Regions from separate parts of the Marinobacterium iners genome, predicted to be linked through region 3. Evidence: predicted binding sites of a transcription regulator. Region 3 holds the regulator's gene; each other region holds the start of a gene.

Evidence for each region. The regulator sigma-54, encoded in region 3, starts transcription at its own class of promoters, with help from an activator protein. The targets are predictions, from matches to a motif close to TGGCACNNNNNTTGCTNT.
Region 1: CFI10_RS16160 (formate/nitrite transporter family protein) is a predicted target of sigma-54. The motif match lies at 2,998-3,015, and genes of this name have one in related genera.
Region 2: peaA (quinohemoprotein amine dehydrogenase subunit alpha) is a predicted target of sigma-54. The motif match lies at 2,964-2,981, and genes of this name have one in related genera.

What each region holds. Positions count from the first base shown of each region.
Region 1 covers NZ_CP022297.1:3,359,188-3,363,844, reverse strand. Annotated here, with positions in the region: gene nirD (nitrite reductase small subunit NirD) at 1-73, shown strand, start outside; gene CFI10_RS16165 (bifunctional protein-serine/threonine kinase/phosphatase) at 163-1,890, opposite strand; gene CFI10_RS16160 (formate/nitrite transporter family protein) at 1,959-2,810, opposite strand; gene CFI10_RS16155 (methyl-accepting chemotaxis protein) at 3,133-4,657, opposite strand, start outside.
Region 2 covers NZ_CP022297.1:2,630,974-2,635,630, reverse strand. Annotated here, with positions in the region: gene CFI10_RS12695 (cysteine hydrolase family protein) at 1-61, opposite strand, end outside; gene CFI10_RS12690 (GlxA family transcriptional regulator) at 155-1,132, shown strand; gene CFI10_RS12685 (aldehyde dehydrogenase family protein) at 1,152-2,642, opposite strand; gene peaA (quinohemoprotein amine dehydrogenase subunit alpha) at 3,067-4,656, shown strand.
Region 3 covers NZ_CP022297.1:686,445-691,101, reverse strand. Annotated here, with positions in the region: gene CFI10_RS03370 (KpsF/GutQ family sugar-phosphate isomerase) at 1-171, shown strand, start outside; gene CFI10_RS03365 (KdsC family phosphatase) at 171-710, shown strand; gene lptC (LPS export ABC transporter periplasmic protein LptC) at 711-1,274, shown strand; gene lptA (lipopolysaccharide transport periplasmic protein LptA) at 1,264-1,776, shown strand; gene lptB (LPS export ABC transporter ATP-binding protein) at 1,776-2,501, shown strand; gene CFI10_RS03345 (RNA polymerase factor sigma-54) at 2,553-4,058, shown strand; gene hpf (ribosome hibernation promoting factor) at 4,110-4,400, shown strand; gene CFI10_RS03335 (PTS sugar transporter subunit IIA) at 4,422-4,657, shown strand, end outside.

The sequences.
Region 1 (4,657 bases), 1.4 Mb from region 3:
ACAACCGGATGTCGTTCTGCCTCGCTGGCCGGCCAGATTCAACGGTGACAGGGTTGAAGTCGGCATTGAGTGAATGGCCGCCATCGACGGCATCACCGTTGTTGGCTTCATGGGGTATCGAGTGTTGATGCACCGATACCCTGTCAAGCAGCCGGCGTCCTTTCAGTTGGGGCGCAGCAGCAAATGGATCACCAACAGCACCAGCACCAGAGAAACACCTTGCCAGAACAATACCGGATTGCGCTCCAGCAGTGGCGCGCGTGTACGGTTGAGAAAGCGCTGGTTGGGATGGCGCAGATCGTAGACGAACTCTGAAAGACTCTCGTAACGCTTGGTCGGGTCAGGCTTTAGCGCCCGTTCCAGGGTGTCATCGATCCAGGTGGGAATCTCGCGTTCCCGCTCCAGCACCGAGTCATAACTCAGGCGTTGCTGAGCGGCGCGGGTACGGGTGCGTGCGACCCTGTTACCATAAGGAAACCGACCGGACAGCATCTGATACGTGATCACGCCCAGTGAGTAGAGGTCGGCACGCCAGTCACCGTATTCGCCCAAAAAATATTCAGGGGCCGAATAGAGTGCAGTACCCTGCAGATGGGGCTGCTCCAGTGCATGGGACGACTCAACGATGCCGGCCACGCGGGTAGCACCGAAGTCGATGATGCGGACTATTCCGCTGGTGTCGATCATGATGTTGTCGGGCTTGAGGTCCTGATGCACCATTTCGCGGCGATGAAATGCCTGTAAACCACGAGCGAGCTGATCGATGATGTTGCGCACGTTTTCCAGCTCAGGGCAGGGGTGGTCATTGATCCACTGAGCCAATGTCTGGCCGTCGATATATTCGGTGACGGTATAGAGAAACCGGCGAGGTCGCCCGGGCGTTATCGCCTTCAGTACATGTGGGCTGTCGATGCGTCTGGCGATCCACTCCTCCATCATGAAGCGCTCCAGGTAGGCCGGGTCTTCGCCCAGGTCGATAGAGGGGGTCTTGATGACAACCTGTTCGTCTGAGGTCAGGTCCTGGGCAAGAAACACATGGCTGCGACTGGTAGCGTGCAGCACACGCAGGATCCGGTAGCCATCAAACGCCATGCCGGGCTCCAGTGTTGGTGGCAGGGGAAGCTGTTCAACCTGTTGCTGCACCACCTGATGCTCTGCAGAAGGCAGGCGGTTAATACGCAGAATCTGCAGGGTCAAGTTGTCAGGGCTGCCCTGTGCGAACGCCGCCTCCACAATTGATCGGGCAGCCTGGTTCAGATCCTCGGCATGTTGTTCCAGAAGATCGAGCAGATACTGTGCATCCAGATGCTCGTAGACCCCGTCGGTGGCAAGCAGAAACAGATCGCCGCACTGCAGCGTCAGGCAGTCGTAGTCCAATTCAAGACAGTCTTCAATGCCCAGTGCACGGCTCAGATAGCTTTCTTCACGTGATATCCACAAGCGATGATCCTTGGTGAGCTGTTCCAGCGAGCGGTTGCGAACCCGGTAGATGCGGCTGTCGCCGGCATGCAGAAGGTGTGCGCTGTGGCCCTTGATAATCAACCCGCTGAAGGTGCAAACATACCCCCGGTTCCTGTCAAAACGGTGCTCGCTGTGACGGGTCTGGCTGCAAAGCCATGAGTTGGTGGCGAACAGCACCTTTTCCGCGGCAGTCTTAACGCTCCAAGTGTCGCTGGTACAGAAGTAGTCATCAAGAAAGCCTCTGACCGCCGCTGAACTGGCGATCTGGCTGACATCACTGGAACTGATGCCATCGGCGATGGCAAAAGCGGCGCCTTTGAGGCTGAGCTGAGGTTCGGTGGGGATAAGCGCACCGTAAAAGTCCTGATTGCAGTCCTTACGTCCTGCGTCTGAATACTGGCCCAGACTGAGCTGTAGTCCTGGCGGCATGGTTTCTCTCCCCTGAATACAACAGCGCAGCGCTCCCGGAAAAGCGCTGCGCGGATGGATGGCTGTAATCAGGCCGACGCGGATGCCGGTTTGACAGCAGAAGTGTTGGCCGCCAGTTTGCGTTTGGCCGCAGTACGCACATGGGTGGTGTACAGGGTGAGTCCGGTGAAGGCCAGACCACCGACCAGGTTGCCCAGTGCTGTGGGGATCTCATTCCAGATCATGTAGTCCATCACCGAAAAGTCGCCGCCCATGATCAGGCCAAACGGGAACAGGAACATGTTCACTACCGAATGCTCGAAGCCCATAAAGAAGAACAGCATGATCGGCATCCACATTGCCAGAACCTTGCCGCTGACATGGGTGGAGATCATGGCGCCGACAACGCCCATTGATACCATCCAGTTGCACAGCATGCCGCGGATGAAGATTGTCATCCAGCCATCGAAACCGTAGGCGGCATAGCCCAGGGTGCGTGACTCACCAATATGGGCTACCTTCTCGGCAATGGCGCCGCCATCGGTGTTGTAACCCATGGTGAAGATGTAGGACATCATGAATGCGACGGTCAGTGCACCAGCAAAGTTGCCCACAAAAACCAGTCCCCAGTTGCGCAGAATCTGCGGCCAGGTTACGCCAGGGCGTCGGTCGAGCCAGGCCAATGGGGTCAGCATGAATACGCCGGTCAGCAGGTCAAACCCCATCAGGTAGAGCATGATGAAGCCGACCGGAAACAGCAGTGCCCCGATCAGGAAAACACCGGTCTGTACCGCCACGGTCACGGCAAATACAGCGGCCAGCGCCAGTATTGCGCCGGCCATATAGGCGCGGATCAGGGTATCGCGGGTGGACATGTGAATTTTGGATTCGCCTGCGTCGACCATTTTGGTCACGAATTCGGATGGGATCAGATAAGCCATGGTGTCACCTCAGAGATAGGTCAGTTGTATGCCGGTCTGTGTTATCTGGCGGTCGAGAAAAACTGGCGACGGGACATAAAAAAAGCGCCCGCACCGGCTCTGCCGGTGGGGCAGAGAGGTGACGGACGCCATTATCCGAATACAGTCAGTTTGTCAGGGCCGCCGGGGCCCGAAGGTTGATATGGTTACAGCAAAAGAGGGGCCAGTTTTATCAACTTTATGTTTTTAAAGGAGTTGTTATGTTAAGTGGGGTGATGCGGCGGTAATGGGTACCGCCGCTGTGCTGTACACTGGTGCAGGCCTGCTCAGTTGCGGTGCGGCATTACACCTTGAAACGACCGGTCTGCTGCTGCAATTGCTGGGCATACCCATCCAGTGAGCGGCTGATGCTGCCGATGTCTCGTGAGCGGTCGGCCCCCTGTGTGGCCAAATCATTGATTTCGGTGATGCTGCGGTTGATCTCATCCACGACCTGAGTCTGCTGTTCGGTAGCGGAGGCTACGCTGGTATTGACGTCGGTAATATGAGAGATCGCCTGCAAGATGGTCTGTAACTCGGCTTCGGCGCTGCTGGAGAGAGATTCGGTGGCACTGGCTTCTTTGCTGCCGGTTTCCATTACGGTGACGACTTCAGAAACGCCACCCTGCAGTCGACTGATCATGTTCTGTATGTTTTCAGTGGACTCCTGAGTACGTCTGGCGAGGGTACGCACTTCGTCGGCCACCACTGCAAAACCGCGTCCCTGTTCGCCTGCGCGGGCGGCTTCGATGGCCGCGTTGAGCGCCAGCAGGTTGGTCTGCTCAGCCACATCACGGATCACATCCAGCACACTGCTGATCTCGTTGGAATTGTCGGCGAGCGTTCGGATTGAGGTCACCGCCTTCTCGGTCTGTTCGGCCAGTCGTCGCACCTGCGCCGAAGACTGGTGAATGATCTCGGCGCTGCGCTGGCCGGTCTGATCCGCTTCACGGGTTATGTCCGCGGCTCGTGAAGCGTTGCCTGCCACCTCTTCGATGGCGCTTTGCATCTCATTGATGGCCGTTGCCACCATGGAGATGGCATCAGTCTGGCGGCTGACACCTGCATCGTTATCCTGAGCTGCCGAGGCCAGGCGACCTGACTCCTGTCCCAAGTCACGGCTCAGGCTCTGAATACTGCCAATCATCTGCTGCAGATTACTCAATACCAGGTTGAAGCTGCTGGCCAGTCGACCCAGGTCGTCGTTGCTTTCAACCGGAATACGCTGGGTGAGGTCGCCTTCGCCCTTGGCAATGTTGTCAAGCTGCTCACGCAGAGCGGTGATGGAGCGCAGAATCAGACGCATGAAAATAAAGAACAGGGCCAGGCTGAGCAAAAGCGCCAGCAAGGTAATGATCAACGTGGTGACCGAACTGCTGACGCCTTCCGAGGATGCCTCGGCGGCTTTCTCCTGAGCCAGCTGCTCGGTATGGGAGCCTACCCGGTCGAAATAGTCGCGCAGCTGGCTGAACAGCGGCTGTGTGACCTGATGTGACAAGGCACGTGCACGTTCAGGGTTACCGCTTCGCGCCAGTTCCATCACTTGACGAGCCGAGCTTTCCCACTGCCGGAAAGCCTGCTCAAATCCCTCGGACGAACTCGAGATACCGGTACCGCGAAGGCGCGCAACAGCCTGATTGAAACGGTCATGCGCCTGCTGAGTATTTTCGTCAAAGCTTGCGACTTGTGCGTCGGCTTCCTGCAGGTTGGTGCCCGCATCGACGGCCGCCATTTGTGCTACCAGTGCCTGATAGAGGTCACGATCCCCGTTAAGAATTTCGCTGATTGCCGGGAGGTAGTTGCTGGCCAGGTCATCGGTGTCTGAGACC
Region 2 (4,657 bases), 1.9 Mb from region 3:
ACTTACCTTCGGGAAAATAATCATTCTGCATATCGACGATGATCAGTGCTGTGTTGCTCATGTGTGTTTCCTGTTGAATGGTTGTCGCCCATCCTAACCCTGTCTGTTAACCTGCACGGGTGGCATAACTGACAATAACAGGGTAAAAACTGACATGTCTCAGACCATTCTTGTCGCGATTGTGGTGATTCCCGGTACTGCACGTTCGGCGGTCTATGGCCTGATCGACCTGTTCCAGTCCGCCAATCGTATTCTTGCCGAACTGCAGCAGGCGCCGGACATCGCTTTCCAGACGGTATGCTGGCAGATCGAGCAGGACCCGCTGGCAACCCCGGAAATCATGGATATTCCGCCGTCTCTGATTATTGTGCCGCCGGTACTGGAAGGGCAGGCGTACCTTGAGCCACAGCCGGTTGTCTGCTCCTTTTTGCAGAACTGGCATCGACAGGGAACCGTGATCAGTTCTGCCTGTGCCGGGGCTTTTCTGCTTGCACAGGCCGGATTGCTTGAGGGGCGTAAGGCAACCACTCATTGGCAGCTGGAAGGTGCGTTCCGATATCAGTATCCATCTGTGGAACTGGATACCGATGCCATGCTGTTGGCCGATTCCGACCTGGTGACCGCCGGCGGCGTCATGTCCTGGATGGATCTTGGTTTGTACCTGATCGGACGCTATGTTCCACCCACCGTAGTGCAGGCACTGGGGCGATTCTTGTTGGTTGATACCGGCGCTCGCCAGCAGAGCTATTACCGCAGTTTCATACCGGTACTGGATCACAGCGATCGGGTAATACTGGGTGTCCAGCACCATATTCACCGCGAATATGCACAGCCACTAAGCGTCATTCAGATGGCGGAACTGGCCCACCTCACTGAGCGAACCTTTATCCGCCGTTTTCATAAGGCGACCGGGCTAAAACCGGGTGAGTATCTGCAGCAGCAGAGACTGCACAAGGCACGAGAGCTGCTGGAAAATACCGAGACAACAATAGAGCGGGTGGCCTGGCGGGTGGGATATGAGGATGTCAGTGCCTTTCGGCGCATGTTCCAAAAACGGACCGGGCTGACGCCAAGCCAGTTCAGAGAGCGGTTTTCCAACAGGGCAATAGATGGTGTGAAGGGAGCCGGATGAGATCAGGCTCCCGGTCTGATTAAACCTTCATCAGCACCGACTTGAGCTCGGTGTAATGCTCGATGCAGGCAGCTCCCATTTCACGGCCAAGGCCGGATTGCTTGAAACCGCCAAACGGCAGGGACGGGTCCAGTGCCGTGTGACAGTTGACCCACACGCTGCCGGACTTGATACGGGGAATCATGCGATGGACCGCCGACAGATTATTCGACCAGATGCTGGCCCCCAGGCCATACTGGCTGTCATTGGCAATTCTGACTGCCTCGTCGATGTCATCAAACGGCATGGCCACCAGTACCGGGCCGAAGATCTCCTCCTGTACCAGTGTTGAACGCTGATCCACATCCACCACCACCGTGGGCTGGATGAAGAAGCCGGGGCCCTGACGGTCACCACCGGTGGTGATTCTGGCACCCTCGGCCAGCCCTTTCTCGATAAAGCCGTGCACTCGCTGCTGCTGCACGGCGGAGACCAGCGGCCCCATTTCGGTGTTCGGGTCCAGTCCGTTACCCAGACGAATCCGGCCTGCGATATCGGTGATATCTGCCACCAGATTGTCGAACAGCTTGCGCTGCACATACAGGCGCGAACCGGCACAGCACACCTGTCCCTGATTGAAGAAGATCGCATTGGCGGCCCCTGCGGCGGCCTCCTGCGGATCGGCGTCTTCCAGCACGATGGTGGGTGACTTGCCGCCCAGCTCAAGGGTCACCCGTGTCATGTGGTCCATGGCGGCCTTGCCGATCAGCTTGCCGACACCGGTCGACCCCGTAAAGGTCAGTTTGTCCACATCGGGATGTGATGACAGGGCTGCACCGGCATCACCGCCCAGGCCCGGGACAACGTTCAACACCCCGGGCGGATAGCCCGCTTCCAGCGCCAGTTCACCCAGTCGCAACGCGGTCAGGGGGGTATCTTCAGCCGGCTTCAGTACGACGGTACACCCTGTCGCCAGCGCCGGGCCGAGCTTCCAGCAGGCCAACAGCAACGGGAAGTTCCAGGCCACGATAGCACCCACCACCCCGACCGGCTCACGCCGGGTGTAACCGTGGAATTGGGCGCCGGGCATGAAGGGAACCGATGGCTGTACACAACTGCCCTCGATTTTGGTTGCCCAGCCGGCCATGTAGCGAAGGAAATTGACGGCCAGCTGGATATCGACTCCCTTGGCGATGGCGACGCTCTTGCCATTGTCGAGACACTCGATCTCGGCCAGCGAGTCGGCGTTGGCGTCGATCAGATCGGCAAAACGCCACAGCAGGCGTTCGCGCTCGACCGGTGTCATGCGGCTCCAGCTGGAGTCCTCGAATGTCTGGCGCGCCGTTGCGACGGCCTGATCAACATCAGCGGCAGTCCCACAGGCTACCTTGGTGAAACACTCTCCGGTGGCGGGGTTGATCACATCAATCTCCCTGCCTTCGGAACCTGCAGGGCGCTGATCGCCAATCAGCAGAGGGTGGCGGCGGCTGATGAAGGCCTGAGTATCAGAGTGAAGGGCAAACTCCGTCATGGTGAACCTCTTATCGTTGTCGTTGAGTCTGTCTCCCCTGTATCGCAATGGCTGTGCCAGTTTTGATTAAATCCTAACTTAATGAAATTGAATGGTTTTCTATGTGTGTACCTATGTTCTTGCTGTTTTGGCCTGTCGCAGAATGAGACAGCTGTCTGAATCTGATTCAGCCCGCTACTCCGGCGTCAGGCCCCGAAAATGGGCGTCTGTCTCAGGATGAAACAGGTGTCGCGATATTAAACAGATGACGCTGCCTGGCTGGCGGGGTCGAAAGTCGTAATATTTCACTCAAGTGACTGTTTTGTTTTGAAAAGATGAACTTGGCACAGGCTGTGCTAGCTCCTTTGTGACTCAACATTGACCTGGATCTCGACGGGCGTCCCGACAGATGCCCCTTGCAATGACCACAGAAGGAGGTCGGACCTTGAATACAACAACTCTGAAACCGCTGGGCGGGGGGCTGCTGGCATTGGCGCTGGCGGTGAGTGCTCAGACGGCCATGGCCAACGACAGTGCCGAGCAGATTATCAGCAGCAAGTGTCTGGCGTGCCACACCCAGGAGGCTGACCAGCAGTGGAGCCGTATCAGCCATCAACGCAAAACGCCGGAAGGTTGGTTGATGACAATTGCCCGCATGCAGATCATGCATGGCCTGCAGATCAGCGATGAAAACCGGCGCACGCTGGTGAAATATCTGGCAGACCGGCAGGGGCTGGCACCGGAAGAAACCGAAGGAGCCCGCTATGCACTTGAGCGTCGTCTGAATACATCCGAAGCGTTCGATTCACAGGAATTTACCGAGATGTGTGCCCGCTGTCACTCAGGAGCACGTGTGCTGCTGCAGCGTCGGCCCGCTGAAGAGTGGGAGCATCTGGTTCACTTCCATCTGGGCCAGTGGCCTACAACCGAATTTCAGGCGCTGGCGCGTGATCGGGATTGGTTCGAGCTTGCGCTGAATCAGATGGTGCCGCATCTGGCTGAAGCCTTGCCCATGGAATCCGCAGCCTGGGATCAATGGCAGCAGCAGTCGGCAGCGCCGGTCAGCGGTGGTTGGACGCTGGTGGGCCACATGCCGGGTCGTGGCGCCTTCCATGCCGAGATGAAGGTCATGCCCGCAGAGGGTCAGGATCAGTATCAAGTCAGCCTCAGTGGCCAGTATGACGACGGCGCTCCCATTCAGGGGCAGGGCATGGCGGTGGTGTATACCGGCTATGAGTGGCGTGCGGATCTTGAGATCGATGGGCGCGCCATGCGACAGGTGTTTGCGCTGCGTAATGGGCAGCTGGAAGGTCGCATGTTCCTGCGTGATCACGATGAAGTGGGGGCTGATGTGGTAGCGGCGCGTGCCGATGGCAACAGCCGGGTACTGGCACTGCAGCCGGCTTACATCAGGGCGGGCAACGAAGCTGAGGTCAGCATTATCGGTACAGGTCTTAAGGGCATGCCGGTATTGGGCCAGGGCATTGATGTTATCGAGGTGATCAGTGAAAGCGACAGCCTGATCAAGGTACGTGCCAGAGCATCCGAGGCCGCCTCGGGCATTCATGAGGTGAGTGTGGGCGACGCTCAGGGCGGGCGCTTTGCTGTCTATGATCGCATCGCTCAGGTGAAAGTGGTGCCGGAGTTTGCCGTGGCCCGTGTGGGTGGTAATGGCAGCTCAACACCGAAAGTGGAGGCTCGTTTTGAAGCTGAAGCCTGGGCCGTTGGGCCGGACGGCAAGCCCGGTACCGACGATGACTACCGCATCGGCATGATGCCTGCGCAATGGGCAGTGGCGCCATTTGATGAAGTGGCCGAGGCTGATGGGGATGTTCGCTTTACCGGCCAGATGAACCCGGATACTGGTGTATTCACGCCAGCCGCTGCGGGTCCCAATCCTGAGCGACGCATGATGACCAACAACGCCGGTAACCTGAAAGTACAGGCAACGGTGATGGATGGCGGTGACACACACAATGCCGAAGGGCAGATGATTGTGACGGTGCAGCGCTGGAACAACCCTCCGATCCCCTGAC
Region 3 (4,657 bases):
GCTGACGTGATGACAACCGAATGCACACGTGTATCTCCCGGCATTCTGGCCGCCGAAGCCCTCAGCCTGATGCAGCAGCGCAAAATCAACGCATTGTTGGTAGTTGACGAGCATGATCGGCCGGTCGGCGCCCTCAACATGCATGACATGCTGAAAGCGGGAGTCATCTGATGCATCTGGACAATTTTCCCACCTCATTGCGTGAGGCACTGAGTAATATCCGTCTGGCAGTGTTCGATGTCGACGGCATACTGACAGATGGCCGCCTCAACTTTCTGGCTGATGGCCGCGAAGTCAAAAGCTTTCACACCCTCGACGGCCTCGGTATCAAGCTGCTGCATCGCTGTGGCATCGAGACGGCCATCATCACGGGGCGCCGTTCGCCCCAGGTGGAGCAGCGAGCTGAAGCGTTGGGCATCACCTATCTTCGCCAGGGGCGAGAAGACAAACTGGTCGCACTGGATGAACTGTGGCAAACCAGTCGACACAACGCCGCCGATACCGCCTATATCGGAGACGACCTGCCCGACCTTGCCGCCATTCGCGCCTGCGCCTTTGGCGCCTGTGTACCCAACGGTCATCCACTGGTGCGCAAAGAGGCGGATTGGTGCAGCAGTGCCGCTGGAGGCAAGGGGGCCGCAAGGGAGTTTTGCGAGTTGATTCTGGCCGCACAGGGCAAACTCAGCGCCATCTACGACGAGTACCGCTGAATGCTGCAAAGTCGACTGAGACTCTCCATCGCCTTGATCCTGCTGCTGGTGCCCCTGCTCTGGTGGGGGTTTGCCTCTACCCGGCTGAACGACGAGCCTTTACTGGACAAGGGTGCCGCTCGGATCGACTTTTTCGTCCGCAAGGCCCAGATCACGCGCTGGAACCAAAGCGGCGAAATGGCACAGGCACTGAGCTCTCCTCTGATGCGCCACTACCCTGAGCCAGGTGAGATGCTGCTGGACAACCCAACCACCCTAATACCCCGCGAGCAGAGTGGTGAGTTCCGTATTTTAGCACAGGAAGGCCGTATGCCCGACTCACAGGAACGCATAGTACTTGCAGGGGATGTACAGCTTCATGATAATCCGCCTTCAGGCAGTGCCAGCGAGATGCTGACCGAGCGACTGACACTCTACCCTCCACGCGACTATGCCCACACAGACCTGCCAGTCAGGGTAATACGCGGCCTGGACCATATGGAAAGCCAAGGCATGGAGGTCTTTTTTGACGAACAGCGGGTTGAACTGCTGTCCGAGGTAAAAGGTACATACCATGCGAATTAACCGCCCTGTGTTGCTGACCACCCTGCTGCTGAGCCTGTCCGCCAGCGTGCAGGCACTGCCCGAGGATCGCAATCAGCCAATCAACGTCTCGGCTGACCGCGCCAGCATGAACGAGCGTACCGGTATCACCGTATACACAGGCGATGTGGAAATAATTCAGGGCAGCATGGAAATTCGTGGTGAGCGCGTTGAACTGCACCGTGCAGCTGACGGCAGCATTGACCGCATTATCTCCACCGGCAAGCCGGCCAGATTTCAGCAGCAGCCATCTGCCGATCAGCCCCTGACCAAGGCCTACGGTGAAAGGATGGAGTACCGGGTCAAGCAACAAGAGGTTACCATCACCGAAAATGCACGCGTCGATCAGTCCAAGGATACCTTCACCGGAGAGCGGATCGTTTACAATATGGCGCGTGCGGTGGTGAACGCTTTCGGCAGCGACCGCGAGGGCGGCGAACGGGTCAAAATGGTGATTCAGCCCAAGCCGACGGGGACCAACTGATGGCGACACTGGAAGCCTTGCACCTTGCCAAAAGCTACAAGGGGCGCCAGGTGGTACAGGATGTATCTCTGCAGATGGAAACGGGCCAGATCGTTGGTCTGCTGGGACCCAACGGTGCCGGCAAGACCACCTGCTTTTATATGATTGTGGGACTTATCCACGCCGACCGGGGACAAATCCGACTGCACCAGGACGACGTTACCCGCCTGCCCATGCATGAGCGCGCTCGCCGCGGTATCGGCTATCTGCCTCAGGAAGCTTCGGTGTTTCGGAAGCTGAGCGTACATGACAACCTGATGGCCATTCTGGAAACTCGCAAGGAGCTGAACACCTCTGATCGTAAGGCATTGCTGGAGCAGCTGCTGGAAGAGTTCCACATTACTCACCTGCGCAATAGTCTGGGTATGGCCCTGTCTGGCGGAGAGCGTCGACGTGTTGAAATCGCACGGGCCTTGGCAACCGAGCCTGACTTTATCCTGCTGGACGAACCCTTTGCCGGCGTTGATCCAATCTCGGTCAGCGATATCAAACAAACCATTCGCCACCTACAGTCTCGCGGCATTGGCATTCTGATCACCGATCATAACGTGCGCGAGACACTCGACATCTGCGAACGAGCATATATCGTAAGTGAAGGGGGGATACTCGCACAGGGCACACCGGCCGAGATCCTGGCTAACGAACAGGTTCGCCGTGCCTATCTGGGCGAGCAGTTTTCCCTTTGATCCTGAGTCGTCAATCATGTACATCCACTCCGTCCACCTGGCAGCTCTGATATGAAGCAATCGTTACAACTCAAGATCGGCCAGCATCTGACGATGACACCCCAGTTGCAACAAGCAATACGTCTGCTGCAACTGTCAACGCTGGACCTGCAGCAGGAGATCCAGGAAGCCCTGGAGAGCAACCCACTGCTGGAAGTCGAGGAGGAACTGGACAGCGCCGAAGAGACCCAGACTGAAGCCCGTGATGATCGTCACGACGCCTCTGCCGACAGCCTCTCTAACGACACCGCTGACGAGGACAGCTGGGACGAAAACGCACTGGAAGAGCGCTGGAATGATGAAATCCCTCGTGAACTGTCCACCGACAGCAACTGGGATGATACCTTCCAGCACCAGAGTACACCCGGTCCTGCCCGTGATGATGACTGGGAACCCGGTGATAACGATTCGGCCGAAGACAGCCTTCAGGATCACCTACTGTGGCAGCTCAACCTGACCCCCATGAGTGACCCTGACCGTATGGTCGCCATGGCCCTTATCGATGCTGTCGATCCGGATGGCTATCTACGCACGGACGTAGATGAAGTTCTGGAACACTTCACCCGGAGCGAACCCCAGCTGTTTGCAGATGCCGAGCCTGAAGAGATTGAAACGGTACTGCACCGCCTGCAACAGTTTGACCCGCCCGGTGTCTGTGCACGAGACCTGAGCGAATGTCTGCAGATACAGCTGCGCCAGCTGCCTGAAAATACTCCGATGCTGAAAGAGGCATTACGCCTGGTACGCGATCACCTGGGTCTGCTCGGCAATCATGACTATCGTACCTTGATGCGCCGCATGCGCCTGAAGGAAGAGGCCCTGCAACAGATCATCAGTCTGATCCAGTCGCTTAATCCAAAACCGGGCACCAGCATCAGCAGTGAACAGTCAGAGTACGTTATACCCGATGTTGTGGTGCGCAAGGTGCAGGGGCAGTGGAATGTAAGCCTGAACTCAGAGGCATCCCCCAAGCTGCGTATCAATACCGACTATGCTGATCTTATAAGACGGGCCGACAACAGCGCTGACAACACCTATCTGAAAAACCATCTACAGGAAGCGCGCTGGTTTCTGAAGAGCCTGCTGAGTCGCAACGAAACCCTGCTCAAGGTCGCCACCGAGATCGTGGCCCGCCAGATCGATTTTTTCGAGGAAGGTGAAGAGGGTATGAAGCCGATGGTTCTGCATGACATCGCTGAAGCCGTAGAGATGCACGAATCAACCATTTCCCGTGTCACTACCCAGAAATACATGCATACGCCCCGAGGCATCTTCGAGCTGAAGTATTTTTTCTCCAGCCATGTGAGCACGTCAGACGGAGGCGCTGCCTCCTCTACCGCCATTCGTGCCTTGATCAAGAAGCTGATCAGCGCGGAGAATACCGCAAAACCACTCAGTGATAACAAGATAGCCGACCTGCTGAAAGAGCAAGGATTTAACGTAGCCAGACGCACAGTGGCAAAATATCGTGAAGCGATGAACATTCCGCCTTCTAATGAGCGCAAGCGTCTGGTTTAATGAGACTACAGGCACGCCGGAAGAACGTGCTTTATGACGAGGAGAAAACCTATGCAGATCAACATCACTGGCCATCACGTCGAACTGACTGACGCCCTGAACGAATATGTACGTACCAAGTTCGACCGACTGGAACGCCACTTCGATAACATCACCAATGTACAGGTCACCCTCAGTGTCGAGAAGCTGCGCCAGAAGGCCGAAGCCGATATCCACCTGGCCGGAGGTGAAGTATTCGCAGCGCATGAGCATGACGACATGTATGCTGCAATTGATGGCATGGTGGACAAGCTTGACCGCCAGATCATCAAGCACAAAGAAAAACTCAAATCCCACAAATAACCGGTAGCAGCACGTCACGACATGCAACTATCAGAACTGCTGACCTCATCCCGTACACTCTGCCACGTCGATGTGGTCAGCAAAAAGCGAGCGCTTGAGCTCGCCAGCCAGACTATCGCCGAGCAGCTGGACGGCATGGCCGCTGAAGATATCTTCAGCGGCCTGATCAACCGAGAACGCCTTGGCAGCACCGGTATCGGTGAAGGCGTTGCCATTCCTCATTGCAGAATTCCAGGTGTTACAACAGCCATCGGATT